DNA from 4 places in the Streptomyces sp. NPDC019396 genome. Region 2 is predicted to be linked to each of the others. Evidence: riboswitches for the same ligand, from Rfam matches in the RefSeq annotation. Region 2 holds a riboswitch; each other region holds the start of a gene.

Region 1 (3,592 bases), on a different contig from region 2:
GGCGGCGACGAGGGATTCCGGCGCAACACCGGCGGCCGTGTCCTCGTGCTGCTGCTGCCCTGGCTGATGATCATCGCCGGTGTGGTCTTCGACCTGTTCACCCCGGAGGCGTACCGCGCCTCGCCGCTCTTCGCCGCCGCTCCGCTGCTCGCCGCCCCCTTCTACACATGGCGCGGCACCGTGGTCGCCATGGTCGTCAGCGTGCTCACCGTGCTGGGGCTGAACGTCTACAACGGCACGGTGGGCCAGGTGCCGCCGGCCACCGAGGTCTTCACCGTGCTGACGGTGTCGGTCGTCGCCCTCTACATCAACCGCGTACTCCGCCGCAGCGGTGAGCGGCTCGCCTCCGCCCGAGTCATCGCCGAGGCGGCGCAGCTCGCTGTGCTGCCCGAGCCCGCCGAGCGGATCGGCGGGCTGCATGTGGCCGCGCGCTACGAAGCGGCGCAGGCGGACGCGTTCATCGGCGGGGATCTCTACGCCGTCCAGGACACCGTGTTCGGTGTCCGTCTGGTGGTCGGGGACGTCCGCGGCAAGGGGCTGGACGCGGTCGCGACGGTGGCGGTGCTGCTCGGGGCGTTCCGCGAGGTGGCCGATGAGGAGTCCTCGCTGGAGACGATCGCGCAGCGTCTGGAACGGGCGCTGGCCCGGGAGCACACTCGGGCGCACGGACTCGACGAGGTCGAGGGGTTCACCACGGCGGTCCTGGCGGAGATCCCGCACGACGGTGGTCGCGTCCGGATCGTCAACCGGGGCCATCCGCCGCCCATCGTGCTGTACGCGGACGGCGCGCTCGACATGCTGGAGCCGAGCCAGGACGCGCTGCCGCTCGGCATGGGGGATCTCGCCCGCTGGCCGGACCGCGCGGACGACGCGCCGTTTCCGCCGGGGGCGACGCTGCTCCTCTATACGGACGGGCTTTCCGAGGCCCGCGATCGGCACGGGACCTTCTACGATCCGCAGGCGCGGCTCGGGGGCCATGTCTTTCCCGGGCCGGACGAGCTGCTGGACACGGTCGTCGCCGATGTACGGCGGCACACGGGCGGCGGGCTCACGGACGACATGGCGCTGCTGGCGGTCGGCAGGCCGGGTGTGCGGCAGCCGGCGAGGCGCAGGACGCTGCCGGTGGTGCCCTGAGGTCTGCCCCGCCCGGAGTATGTGACGAATCGTCAGATATTCAACGGTGAACAATGTGGCGTGAGGGGCGGTCAACTCGCCCGATTCACCCACCTAGCGGGCGGTACGTCCAGGCCGAAAATCGTTAATGATCAAGTGGAACGGCTTGGAATAGAGCCTCGGCGTCTATTAACGTTCGATAACGCAGCGCGGTTGTCCCAGTCGTCGCAAGAGACGGCACCGTGCGCACGCGCCGAATCCCGCAAGGGAACCGGGGAACCACCACTTGGGGTGAATCGGGTACTTCGTGTGCCCGTAGGAGACCTTCCTGCTCCGAACCCGTCAGCTAACCCGGTAGGCGAGAAGGAAGGAAAGGAGCACGCCTCCGTGGCGTCCAACGAGCCTGCCCTCCAGGGGATTCCCACCACCGAGTGGGTCCCGACCGCCGAGTGGATCGCTTCCGACGGGGCGGAGGAGTGGAACCCGACGGAGGAGTCCGTCCGGCCGGTCCGCGGCAGGCACCGTGTCGTCAAGCAGCGGGGCGGCCTCGCCCGGAGCTCCACCGTGCTCGGTGTCGGCGTGATCGCAGCCGTCGGCGCGGGCGGCATCGCCACCGCGCAGGACAAGCCGGCCGTCTCCATCTCACTGCCCGACACCATCGCGGACAACCTCCCGGACGCCGAGTCACTGCCCGGCGTGGGCTCCCTGATATCGGGCGACGGCTCCGACGAACAGGGCGCGGACGATGCGGCGGGCGCACCGCTCACCGCGATGTCCCTCGCCACCACCACTGACACCGCAGAGCCGGTCAGCGCCCAGCAGGGCACCGCGGGCGAGGCGCTGCGCGCCCGGATCCTCCAGCAGGCCGAGCAGCAGCAGGCCAAGGTCGAGGCGGAGGCGCGGGCGGCTGCCGAGAAGGCCGCCGCGGAGAGCGCCGCGGCCGAGGCGAAGAAGCAGCAGACGGAGGCGGAGGCCAAGGCCGCCGAGGTCCAGCGCAAGGCGGAGGAGGCCGCTGAGGCCGCCCGGCTCGCCGAGCTCGCCGCGAGCTACTCACTGCCCACGTCCTCGTACACCCTCACCTCCACCTTCGGCGAGGCCGGCTCCATGTGGTCGTCCGGCTACCACACCGGTCTCGACTTCGCGGCCCCCACCGGCACCCCGGCGAAGGCCGTGCACGGAGGGACCGTCAAGTCCGCGGGCTGGTCGGGCGCGTACGGCTACCGCGTGGTGCTGGAGCTCGAGGACGGCTCCGAGGTCTGGTACTGCCACCTGTCGTCGATGACCGTCGGCGCCGGCCAGGAGGTCGGCACGGGCGACACCATCGGACGCGTCGGTGCGACCGGCAATGTCACCGGGCCGCATCTGCACCTGGAGGTGCACACCCCGTCCGGCGAAGGTGTGGATCCGGCCGCCTGGCTGCGGGACAAGGGCCTGAGCGTCTGACCCCGAGTCGCAAGAGCTGACGCCCTAGTGCCGGTAGGGGTTGTAGTCCTCGTAGTCCCGGTGCGGCGGAGGTATCCGGGCGCGCCCCGTCGCCCTCGCCGCATAGGTCAGAGCCGGTGTCGCGACATGCTTGCGCTGCCAGAGGTGATGCAGCAGCTCCTGCTCACGCGCGACGAAGTCGGGCCCTGCCGTGCCCCGGTGCGCCTGGTGCCGCAGAAAGGCCAGCGAGGTCGCGAACGTCTCGTACTCGGAAACGGCACGGGCCGCCGCGCTCCCGTGTATGCGCGCCGCCGTGTCGCGGGCCAGTGTGCGCGCCCGCATCGAGGACAGGGCGAGCGGCTCGGCGGGGGAGAGCCAGCCTGCCTCGGCGTACGCGGGAAGCTGGGACGCGATCGTGCGCAGCTCGCGCTGCCTGCTCCAGACCGCGAGCCAGGTGAGCAGTGCGAAGGCCGGCACCATGACGACTCCGTACACGAGGTAGAAGCCCCAGGGCCCGAACACCGCCGAGCCGTTCCACAGCGCGTGCATGCCGATCGCCAGGATCAGGCCCAGCAGCGGTAGCCCGGCCCTGTGCAGCTTCCGGCGCCGGGCGGTGAGCGCGGCGGCACCGAAGCCGATACCGGTCAGCACGGTGAAGAGCGGATGGGCGAACGGCGACATCACGATCCGTACGACGAACGTCGCCGCCGTGCCGGACGAGAATCCCGAGCGGCCGAACTCCTGGTCCTCCAGGAAGGCGTTGCCGAGATAGAGGACGTTCTCGGTGAAGGCGAAGCCGGTCGCGGTGAACCCGGCCACGACGACCCCGTCGACGACTCCCGTGAAGTCCTTTCTGCGGAACAGGAAGATGAGCAGCACGGAAGCCGCCTTGGCGCTTTCCTCCACGACCGGCGCGATGATCGTGGCGCCGATCGTGTCCGCCGATGTCGGATCGGCCGTGGCGGTCGCTATCCACTGGGTCGCGAAGGAGTTGGCGATGATCGCGATGAGCGCGGCGGCGCAGGCTCCCCAGGCGAAGGCGAAGAGGAGATTCCGC
Region 2 (3,592 bases):
GATAGGCGAGGACGTCCCGGACTTCCTTGCGCTCGTAGAAGCGCACTCCTCCGACGACCTTGTAGGGCAGGCCGACGCGGATGAAGATCTCCTCGAAGACACGGGACTGGGCGTTGGTCCGGTAGAAGACGGCGACATCGCCCGCCTTGGCCTCGCCCGCGTCGGTCAGCCGGTCGATCTCGTCGGCGACGAACTGCGCCTCGTCGTGCTCGGTGTCCGCGACATAGCCGGTGATCTGCGCTCCGGCGCCGGCGTTCGTCCAGAGGTTCTTGGGACGACGGCTCTCGTTGCGCTCGATGACGGCGTTGGCGGCGGAGAGGATCGTCTGGGTGGAGCGGTAGTTCTGCTCCAGCAGGATCGTGGTGGCGTCCGGATAGTCCTCCTCGAACTGGAGGATGTTGCGGATCGTGGCGCCGCGGAAGGCGTAGATCGACTGGTCGGCGTCACCGACGACGCACAGCTCGGCGGCCGGCAGGTCCTCGTATCCCTCGCCGACCAGCTCGCGCACCAGGGTGTACTGGGCGTGGTTGGTGTCCTGGTACTCGTCCACCAGGACGTGCCGGAAGCGGCGCCGGTAGTGCTCGGCCACGTCCGGGAACGCCTGGAGCAGATGAACGGTGGTCATGATGATGTCGTCGAAGTCCAGGGCGTTGGCCTCGCGCAGCCGCGCCTGGTACATCCGGTACGCCTCGGCCAGCGTCTTCTCGAAGCCTCCCCCGGAGCCTCCGGCCTGGGAGGTGCCCCCGGCCACCTGATCGGCGAAGGCCTCCTCGTCGATCAGCTCGTTCTTGAGGTTCGAGATCTTGGCGCTGAACGACTTCGGCGGGAACTTCTTCGGGTCGAGGTCGAGATCGCGGCACACCAGGGCCATCAGCCGCTTCGAGTCGGCGGCGTCGTAGATCGAGAACGACGAGGTGAAGCCGAGCTTCTTGCTCTCGCGGCGCAGGATGCGGACGCAGGCACTGTGGAAGGTGGAGACCCACATCGCGTTGGCACGGGGGCCGACGAGCTGCTCGACCCGCTCCTTCATCTCGCCCGCGGCCTTGTTGGTGAAGGTGATGGCCAGTATCTGCCCTGGGTGGACATTGCGGGTCGCCAGCAGGTGGGCGATCCGGTGGGTCAGCACCCGCGTCTTTCCGGAACCCGCTCCGGCCACGATGAGCAGCGGCGAGCCGGTGTGGGCGACGGCGGCGCCCTGCTGTTCGTTCAGGCCTTCCAGCAGCGCGACGGGGTCCACGGCCGGGCGCGGCACACCACTGCGGTAGTACTCGTCCCTGGTCGGAGGCACGTCGAAGCGACCCCCGAAGAGGTCGTGCGGGACGTCCTCGGCGGGGGCGTGCTCGTCGGGCTCCGGAGGCGGGGGCTCCTCCGAGGCTGCAGAGCGCTGGAGGCCGGCCAGGAAGCTGTCGTCAAAGAGGCTGCTCATCGCTCTACGAGTCTAGGCCGCCGCACTGACAGCCCGCCGCCGCCTTCGCCTGAATCACGCGTCGCGATCACGCCAATCCAGCTCGTCACATTCCGTGAAGTCGCGGCCACGACACGCCAAGGTAACGGAAATGTATCGGACATAATGCGCACCGACCTTCACACGAGCGCCACAGTTTGGCTAGCGTGCTCGCCAAGGCAGCCCGTACCCCCGCGGCGACCAACGCCAATCGGGCAGCTCGCGCCGAATCCGACCATTCCGCAAGGAAGGTGAGGAACCGGGGACCCAACTCTTTTGTGCCCACCGGCACAAGAGGGGCCCCACCGGGGTGAATCGGGCCACGTTCAGCAAGGCCCGTAGGACAACCTTCCGTTCCGTCCGAACCCGACAGCTAACCCGGTAGGCGGCAAACGGAAGGAGATGCCTGCCTTGGCATCGCATCGCAAGGCGCGTGCCCTTACGGGTACACGTACGAAGAATCCCGCCGTCGGGTTCACGACGGCAGCCATCGCGGGCGTCACCCTGCTGTCCACGCAGAGCGCCCGGGCCGAACCGCAGCCCAGTGTCGAAGAGGTCCAGAAGAAGGTCGACGACCTCTATCGCCAGGCCGGAACCGCGACCCAGCAGTACGACCGCGCCAAAGAGGAAACGACGCAGCAGCGCCGCGAGGTGGACCAGCTCCTCGACAACGCCGCGGAGCGCACGGAGTCCCTGAACGAAGCCCGTCGCGCACTCGGCTCGTACGCCGCCGCCCAGTACCGCACCGGAACGGTCACACCGACCGCCGCGCTGCTCCTCGCGGACAGCCCGCAGGAGTACTTCGACCAGACGCGCCTGATGGACCGGCTGTCCGAAGAACAGCGTGAAGCCGTCACCGACTTCGAGGAGCAGCGGTCTGCGGCAGCGGAGCAGCGCGTGGAGGCGACCAGGAGCCTGGAGAAGCTCAGCGACTCACAGGCATCGCTGCGCACCACCAAGGAGACGGTGCAGCGCAAGCTCGCCGAGGCACGGGAGCTGCTGTCGAAGCTGACGGCGGAGGAGAAGGCACGGCTCGCGGAACTGGAGCGTCAGCGGGAGCAAGAGGCACACCGCAAGGCGGAGGCGAAGGCCAGGGCCGAGGCAGAGGCCAGAGCGGAGGCCGAGGCCCAACGCCGGGCACAGCAGGAGCAGCAGGGCACGGGGACCGGCGCGGGCACCTCCGCCGGCTCGTACGCCGCCAAGGCGCAGCAGGTGCTGTCCTTCGCCCGCAGCCAGATCGGCAAGCCCTACGTCTGGGGCGCGACCGGACCCAGCTCCTACGACTGCTCCGGCCTCACCCAGGCCGCTTGGCGCGCGGCCGGTGTCGATCTGCCCCGCACCACCTGGGACCAGGTCGAGGTGGGACAGCGGGTCGCGGCGAAGGACCTCGTCCCCGGCGACCTCGTGTTCTTCTACGACGACATCAGCCACGTCGGGATCTACATCGGCAACGGGCAGATGATCCACGCCCCGAAGCCGGGCGCGAACGTCCGCGAGGAATCGATCTACTACATGCCGATCTACGGGAGCGTGCGCCCGGCCTGAGCGGGATCCGGCCCGGCACGGCGTTCCCCGGCACGGCGAGCGGCGCCGCGGCCCCGTCGATCGGGGTGACCTGGCCGCTGCGTGCGGGCCGAACGCATGAGCGCGAAGAACCCCGCCAGGGACGACCTGGCGGGGTTCGGCTTCACCGGGCTGCCGGGATCACTCCCTGTTCAAGGCAGCTCGCAGACAGGCGATCAGATCGCCGGTCGGCACCTCGGTCCACGTGGCCCCGGGCACCCCCACGCGCATGACCTCATGGCGCTCCTCGTCCAGCTCGTGCACCAGGACCTGACGGCTCGTTCCGTCCAACGGATCCACCCGCAGCCGGACGGCCCCGTGCGAGACAGTCGGGAACATGTTCCGCAGCACGTCATCCGCATGGAGGCGACGCAGAAGGTTCCACTGTCCTCGGTGGGAATCGGACGACAGGAGGTCGGACCACTGCGAGGAAGTGGGCTCCCCGCTGTCGAGCGCCCTGGCGAACTCGTCGAGCTCCATGAACGTGAACCTCGCCGCCAGTTCTTCGAGCGGCACACCCTCCCGCCATGCGGCGACCGCCTCCGCGAGCAATCCGAGATCGTCCGTCGAGCCGAGCTGCCAGGT
Region 3 (3,592 bases), on a different contig from region 2:
GACCGGCTGGCGAAGCTGGTGGCCGAAGGACTTGAGGAACTGCCCGAGACCGTGTGAATTGGCGCAGCATTTATGAAGAGGATCGCCACCGGAATACCGGGAGCACCAAGGCACAGCAATTCACGCCTGGGGGCACACCCCCCGGAAATCGTTTATTGAACCTCTTTTGTATACGGCACCTGTGTTAATCACGCGCGCTCGCTGTGTTTACGGGATGTTGCGAAACCCTCACCGCCGGGCGCGGCGGCGGAATACGCAGCCGGTGCGCCCTGGCCGTCCGCTCCGCGTGCACCGCGGTGAGCGCCCGCGCGCGCTCCGCGTCCCCGCGCGCCACCGCGTCCACGATCGCCGCATGCTCGGACCAGCACTCCATCGGCTGGACCGGCTGCTCGACCGCGTACATCCAGGCGATCTTGTACCGCAACTGGGTGAGCAAGGTGATCAGCCCGGGGCTGGCGGACGCCTGGGCCAGCGTCTCGTGGAACCAGCCGCCCAGTGACCGCAGATCCTCGCCCTGGCCGCCGCGAGCCCGCTCCCGGCCCAGTCTTACCAGGCCGCGCAGCACCTTCAGATGGGCCTCGGTACGCCGCTGCGCGGCCCGGGCAGCACCGAGCGGCTCCAGCAGCACGCGGGTCTCCAGAAGGTCGGCGGCCTCCTGCCTGGTGGGCTCGGCGACACACGCGCCGGCGTGCCGGCGGGACACCACGAAGCCTTCGGACTCCAGGGTGCGCAGCGCCTCGCGCACAGGGACGCGCGAGACGCCGTAGCGACGGGCCAACTGCTCCTCGGCGAGCCGGCTGCCACGCTCCAGGACCCCGGACACGATGTCGTCGCGGATTGCCGTGCATACCGAGCGCGCAGGAATGCGCATACCGAACCTCCGCCTAAATCCGCTGCATCCGCTCACTCCGCGCGAGATCCAGTCGATCAGTCGAGCGACGTCTGTTCGGTGACTCTATGACAATGGGACGGAATTCCGATGGCCCGCTCCGGTCCATGGATATCTTTTGGCCGGAAAATGCCGAAGGCTCCGGCCGGTCTCGATGACCGGGCCGGAGCCTTCGTGCTCCGCGCGCCGTGGGACCGCGCGCGGATCGGAGCTTCGCCTGCCGCGTTGCGGTTCGGTCAGACCTTGACGCCGTGGCCGCGCAGATAGGCCACCGGGTCGATGTCCGAGCCGTACTCGGGGCTCGTACGGGCTTCGAAGTGGAGGTGCGGGCCGGTGGTGTTGCCGGTGGAGCCGGACAGTCCGAGCTGCTGGCCCGGGGTGACCCGCTCGCCGACGGAGACGCTGATGGACGAGAGGTGGCCGTACTGGGTGTACGTGCCGTCGTTCATCTTGATCACGACGTTGTTGCCGTACGCGCCACCCCAGCCGGCCTCCACGACGGTGCCCGTGCCGACCGCGACGACCTTGGACCCGGAGGAGGCGTGGAAGTCGATGCCGGTGTGGCTGCCCGAGGACCAGATGGCCCCGCCCGAGTGGTAGTCGGTGCTGACATAGGACCCGGCGACGGGAAGGTTGTACGACAGCAGGCGCTTGCGCTCGGCCTCACGGGCGGCGCGTTCCTCGGCATCCCGGGCGGCCTTGACCCGGAGCTCGGCGTTGCGCTTCGCGTCGGCTTCGGCCTTGGCCTTGGACGCGGCGAGGTCCGCCTCTTCCTGCTGGACGTCGGCCTGGGCGCCGACCTGCTTGGCGAGCGTGTCGCCGACGATGACCACCTGGTTCAGACCGGTGTCCTCGACGGAGGGGCTCTCCGGCTCGGCGGCGAGGGCGGGTGAGGCGAGGGTTCCGACGACGCCGGTGGTGGCCAGCGCCGCGGCCCCGGCGATGCCCGCACGCTTGCGCGTCAGCCGGCTCGGACCACGATGCTTCCCGGTGGCACGGGTGAACGCCATGAAGTGGCTTGTCCTTTCCTTCCTTCTCGCCTACCGGGTTAGCTGACGGGTTCGGAGCAGGAAGGTCTCCTACGGTCCCCCTCCACGCGGATGCGCGAAGGCGTACCGATTCACCCCACGGGACTTGTGGGTCCCCGGCTCCCCAGGCTTGCGCCCGACGGGGACTCGGCGATAGCTGCCCGTTGCCGCAGGTGCGGCGCATATCAACGAGCGGACAGTGCAGAAGACGCTAAGCCGATCTTCGGCCAATCACCAAATGAACACGAGATTTTGTCGCACATCCCACAGGGCAGACAGGCAGCCTCTCCAACAAAACGGACAAACGGGCAGGTGCGGAGAGGGATGAACGGGCAAAGAGAAGGGCCCCGTTGAGCATGCGCCAACGGGGCCCGTGCAGGTCCTCACCCGCGGATGCCTCCTGGCTCCACGGACCTTCGGCTCACTCCCGTCAATCAGCCGGTGACAATGGTCACTTCGCCGATTCCGAGCGCCTTGACCGGCTCCTCGATCTCCGCGGCGTCACCGACGAGGACCGTGACAAGCCGATCCACCGGGAAGGCGCTGACGACCGCGGCGGTCGCCTCGACGGTGCCGGTGGCGGCCAGCCGGGCATACAGCTGTCCCTGGAAGTCGTCCGGGAGACCCTGCTCCACCTGGTCGGCCAGCGTGCCGGCGACGGAGGCGGCGGTCTCGTACTTCAGCGGGGCGACACCCACCAGGTTCTGCACAGCCACATCGCGCTCGGCGTCCGTGAGGCCCTCGGCGGCGAGCGTGCGCAGCACCGTGACGAGATCCTGGAGCGCCGGGCCGGTGTTCGGGGTGTCGACGGAGCCGCTGATGGCGAGCGTGGCCGCGCCGGTGGCACCACCCGGGGCCGCGGGGGCGGCCGAGCGCAGCACCTGGGCGAAGGCCCGCACTCCGTAGGTGTAGCCCTTCTCCTCGCGCAGGACGCGGTCCAGGCGCGAGGTGAGGGTGCCACCCAGGCAGTAGGTGCCGAGGACCTGGGCCGGCCAGACGCTGTCATGGCGGTCCGGCCCGATGCGGCCGATGAGCAGCTGGGTCTGAACGGCGCCGGGACGGTCGACGATCACGACACGGCCCGTGTCGTCGGCGGTGATCGGCGCCATGAGGCGGGGCTCGCCCGCGCTGCCGGTCCAGGCGCCGATGGTGTCGGCCAGCACGGCGTCCAGATCGACGTCGGCGAGGTCACCGACGATCACGGCCGTGGCGGTGGCGGGCCGCACATGGGCCTCATAGAAAGCCCTGACGGCAGCGGAGTCGATGCCTGCCACGGTCTCTTCGCTGCCCTGACGGGGCCGCGACATCCGCGAGGACGCCGGGAAGAGCTGCTTGGCCAGCTCCTTGGCGCCGCGGCGGGCCGGGTTCGCCGTCTCGTGCGGGATCTCGTCGAGCCGGTTGCGTACGAGCCGCTCGACCTCACTGTCCGCGAACAGCGGCGCCCTCAGGGCCTCGGCCAGCAGGCCCATGGCCTTCGGCAGCCGGGAGACCGGCACTTCGAGCGAGAGGCGGACGCCGGGGTGGTCGGCGTGTGCGTCGAGGGTGGCGCCGCAGCGCTCCAGCTCGGCGGCGAACTGCTCCGCCGTGTGTTTGTCGGTGCCCTCGGAAAGCGCTCGGGCCATGATCGTGGCCACGCCGTCGAGGCCCTCGGGCTCCGCGTCCAGAGGAGCGTCGA
Region 4 (3,592 bases), on a different contig from region 2:
CCTCGGTGAAGCTGTCACCGATCGCCGCGTACGACCCGAATAGTGTGTCTGTTGTTGATCTCGAATCGTCTGCCACGTCACGACATCTTTCACCGCGCGAAGTGACCTACGCCACCGTAGGAGGGGTTGACGGGGCGTGACATAGACCACCGAGCCGGTTTCCGGCGGACGGGAATACCGGCGGCACACAGACGTCCGCCGCTCCCCGCGTCAGGTGGGGAGCGGCGGACGTCACTGACGTCACGTCAGTTGGAGGGAGTGGTTCAGAGGCTCACACCGTGCTGGCGGAGGTAGGCCAGCGGGTCGATGTCCGATCCGTAGTTCGGGGTGGTGCGGATCTCGAAGTGGAGGTGCGGACCGGTGGAGTTGCCGGTGGATCCGGAGAGGCCGATCTGCTGTCCGCCACTCACGCTCTGCCCGGCCGAGACGGAGAGGGAGGAGAGGTGGGCGTACTGGGAGTAGGTGCCGTCCGCGTGCCGGATGACGACCTGGTTGCCGTACGCGCCGGCCCATCCGGCCGAGGCGACGGTGCCGGGGCCGACGGACTTGACCGAGGTGCCGACGGAGGCGATGAAGTCGAGACCGGTGTGGTAGCCGCTGGACCACATGGCACCCGGGGTGCGGTAAGCGGTGCTGATGCCTCCGGCGACCGGAGCGGAGTAGAAGGACTCCTTGCTCTTCACGGACGGGGCCTCGGCAGCCGCGGGGGCGGCGGCCTCGACCTTGGCCTCGGCCTTGACCCTGGGGGCGGCCGGGGCGGCCTTGGGGGCATCGGCGGTACGGTCGGCCGACCGCGAGGCTCGCTCACTCTTCGCCGGCGCCTGGGCGGGGCGCTCGGTCGGCGGCGCGGCCTTCGCCGCGGTGCCGAGGGCGAGCTTCAGGCCCGGGTGGATCAGTGAGGGGTTCTCGCCGACGACCTCGCGGTTCTCGGCGTACAGCTTCTTCCAGCCGCCGCGGACTTGCTGCTCTTCGGCGATCTTGGACAGATAGTCGCCGGACACGACCGTGTAGGTCCTGGGCGGCTTCGCAGCGGCCACCGACTGCGGGGCGGCGGCCTGTCGGGCGACTGCGGCGGTGTGCTCGGCGGTGGCCGCGGGAGCGGACTTCCCCGTGGCGTGCGCCGCGCCTGCGGCGCCGATGAGCGGGAGTGCGATGGCGGCGCCACCGGTTCCCGCGGCGACGAATCCGCGAGCGAGCGGGCTGGTCTTGGGTCGGCGGTGCTTACCCCGTCCGGGCATGGCGAATTCCTCTCCGGCGCCTGCGAGGTGAGCTGTCGGGTTCGGGCTGGAGCTGCCCGGCCGTGCGATGGCACGGCTACACCCCGAGCCGTCCGGAATCCCGGGACGGCGACTTACCTGGGTCCCCCGCTCCTGCCACGCGTGGGTGTGTGCGGAATTCCGGACGGCGGCAGGATTCGGCGGTCCGACCGGATTGCGGCGACCGTAGGCGAGTCGGGCGAGCGGTACAAGCAGTCCTATTCGGTCGGCATTCACCCGTGCGATATCAACGGGGATTTTCCGGTCACCCTGCGTGGATTACGGATCTTTGATTGCCTTATACGCAAAGGGGTTTGATGGGGAGACACGGCAACGGACCGTCACGAATATGATCCCGCTCACGACGGGAATCCCATCTCATTCCTTACCGGTGCACCCTTCCCCAATTCATCAAATCGGACAGAACCGGCATTAACCTCAGACAGACCCACTTCGGGCAGGGTGATTTCCCGAGGAATCCATGTCGTATGGTCAGGTGCACGCCGTCGTCGGCGCGCGACGCCAACCGCAGACACGGAGGAGCCCCCGTGACGCAGCAGCTGCCCCAGGTCCCTTCGACCGAGCCCGAGCTCTCGGGCGTGCGCAACTTCCGGGACGTGGGCGGTCTGCCGACCGTGGACGGGCGCCGGGTGCGGCACGGCAGACTGTTCCGCAGCGGTCACCTCGCCCACGCCACCGCCGACGACGCGGTGTTCCTCGCGTCCCTGGGGCTCCACACGATCTTCGACTTCCGCAACGCGGCCGACCACAAGCTCGAGGGGGCCGACGTCGAGCTGCCCGGAGTGCGGAACGTGAACATCCCGCTCAGCGACCCCGCCGACGGCGCCGAGTTCTGGATGATGGTGCGCGACGGCAATCTCGAACAGCTGCGCTCGATCCTCGCCGACGGCAAGGCGGCCGGCCGGATGTCCGACTCGTACCGGAAGATGATCAAGGAGCGGACCGAGGAGCACAGCAGCGTGCTGCACTCCCTCGCCGAGGACAGTGTCCCCGCCCTGATGCACTGCGCCGCGGGCAAGGACCGCGCGGGCCTGTCGATCGCGATCTCCCTGCTCGCGGTGGGCGTCGAGCGGGACGCCATCGAGGCCGACTACCTGAAGTCGAACGATCCGCACCGCCGCTACAAGGTGCGCCGCAGCGACACCTCGTCCGCCGGCATGTCCCCCGAGGTCATGGACCTGCTCAACCCGCTCTTCGATGCCCGCGCGGAATACCTGGCGGCGGCCTTCGAGACCATCGAGGAGACCTGGGGCGGCCCCGAGCGCTATCTCTCCGAGGGGCTCGGCATCGCGCCCGAGACCCGGGAGCGGCTGCGCGACCGTCTGCTGGACGGCGCGGCCTGATACCTCCGCGCGCCCCCGGCCTCACTGCCCGCCGACCGTGAACAGCAGGTAGAGGAACGCCGCGAACAGGTGGCCCGCGACCAGGTAGGCGAACAGCCGGACGGCCAGGCCTAGCGGGAACTTCTGGTCGCTCGGCGAGGACTTCTCAAGTGCATCGGGCATGCGGGTCTCCTCAGGTGTGCGGTCGCGCGTGCGGATCGGGGCTCTGGAGCAGGGTGTGGACGAACAGCAGCTCGACCCCGCCTGGTGTGGCGGAGGCGATACGGTGCGGGGTGAGCGAGTCGAAGTGCGCGCTGTCCCCCGGGGCGAGCTCATGGACGGTGTCCCCGAGGCCCAGCCGGAGCCGGCCGTCCAGGACGTAGAGCCACTCCTCACCCGGATGGACCCGCACCAGATCACCCTGGGCCCCGTGGGGCACCCGCACCCGCAGGGCCTGCATGGCGCGGCCCCGGCCGCCGGCCTGCCGGTAGCTCCAGCCGTCGGCCTCAGCGGGTCCCATCCCGCCACCGCGGATGACGGAGTCGCGTTCCGGTGGGTGCTCACCGAGCAGCTCTGCGACGGTCGTGCCGTAGATCCTCGCGAGGGCGAGCAGCATCGGGAGCGAAGGCTGCCGATGGCCGGTCTCCAGCCGGGAGAGATGCGCGGGTGACAGGCACGCACGCCGGGCGGCTGCCTCCAGGGTGAGACCGCGGCGGCGGCGAAGGTCGCGCAGCCGCGGGGCCATATCGGGCAGCTCGCCCACCGGCTGCCCCGGAGGCTCTGAGGCGGAAGGACTCATGCGTCCATTGCGCCAGGATCTTCCCTCTGGGGCAAATTTCTTGCCTCAGAGGCAAAGCGGCTCCCGGGGACGCTAGCGCTGGGCCACAGCCTGCTTCACCAGCGTCCTGCCGAAGTCCCACATCAGCCCGCCGCCCCCGTGCGCCTCGTCCATCACGGCGGTGAACGCCGCAACGAACCGGTCGACCTCCGCCT

The links. Region 2 has a riboswitch for cyclic di-AMP ahead of ABZ532_RS07330 (NlpC/P60 family protein). Riboswitches for the same ligand answer to the same signal wherever they lie in the genome.
Positions count from the first base shown of each region.
Region 1: another riboswitch for cyclic di-AMP. It lies ahead of ABZ532_RS09905 (M23 family metallopeptidase); the one in region 2 lies ahead of ABZ532_RS07330 (NlpC/P60 family protein).
Region 3: another riboswitch for cyclic di-AMP. It lies ahead of ABZ532_RS13235 (M23 family metallopeptidase); the one in region 2 lies ahead of ABZ532_RS07330 (NlpC/P60 family protein).
Region 4: another riboswitch for cyclic di-AMP. It lies ahead of ABZ532_RS09020 (LysM peptidoglycan-binding domain-containing M23 family metallopeptidase); the one in region 2 lies ahead of ABZ532_RS07330 (NlpC/P60 family protein).

Region 1 is NZ_JBEYBS010000007.1:19,978-23,569, reverse strand. Features, by position in the region: gene ABZ532_RS09910 (PP2C family protein-serine/threonine phosphatase) at 1-1,134, shown strand, start outside; cyclic di-AMP (ydaO/yuaA leader) riboswitch at 1,355-1,489, shown strand; gene ABZ532_RS09905 (M23 family metallopeptidase) at 1,531-2,556, shown strand; gene ABZ532_RS09900 (PrsW family intramembrane metalloprotease) at 2,581-3,592, opposite strand, start outside.
Region 2 is NZ_JBEYBS010000005.1:75,615-79,206, reverse strand. Features, by position in the region: gene pcrA (DNA helicase PcrA) at 1-1,426, opposite strand, end outside; cyclic di-AMP (ydaO/yuaA leader) riboswitch at 1,658-1,848, shown strand; gene ABZ532_RS07330 (NlpC/P60 family protein) at 1,847-2,989, shown strand; gene ABZ532_RS07325 (hypothetical protein) at 3,149-3,592, opposite strand, start outside.
Region 3 is NZ_JBEYBS010000009.1:156,494-160,085, forward strand. Features, by position in the region: gene ABZ532_RS13225 (HPr family phosphocarrier protein) at 1-57, shown strand, start outside; gene ABZ532_RS13230 (GntR family transcriptional regulator) at 185-871, opposite strand; gene ABZ532_RS13235 (M23 family metallopeptidase) at 1,126-1,899, opposite strand; cyclic di-AMP (ydaO/yuaA leader) riboswitch at 1,912-2,080, opposite strand; gene ABZ532_RS13240 (pitrilysin family protein) at 2,352-3,592, opposite strand, start outside.
Region 4 is NZ_JBEYBS010000006.1:108,253-111,844, reverse strand. Features, by position in the region: gene ABZ532_RS09025 (SGNH/GDSL hydrolase family protein) at 1-76, opposite strand, end outside; gene ABZ532_RS09020 (LysM peptidoglycan-binding domain-containing M23 family metallopeptidase) at 264-1,238, opposite strand; cyclic di-AMP (ydaO/yuaA leader) riboswitch at 1,243-1,396, opposite strand; gene ABZ532_RS09015 (tyrosine-protein phosphatase) at 1,805-2,620, shown strand; gene ABZ532_RS09010 (DUF6126 family protein) at 2,642-2,782, opposite strand; gene ABZ532_RS09005 (XRE family transcriptional regulator) at 2,793-3,398, opposite strand; gene ABZ532_RS09000 (aspartate aminotransferase family protein) at 3,471-3,592, opposite strand, start outside.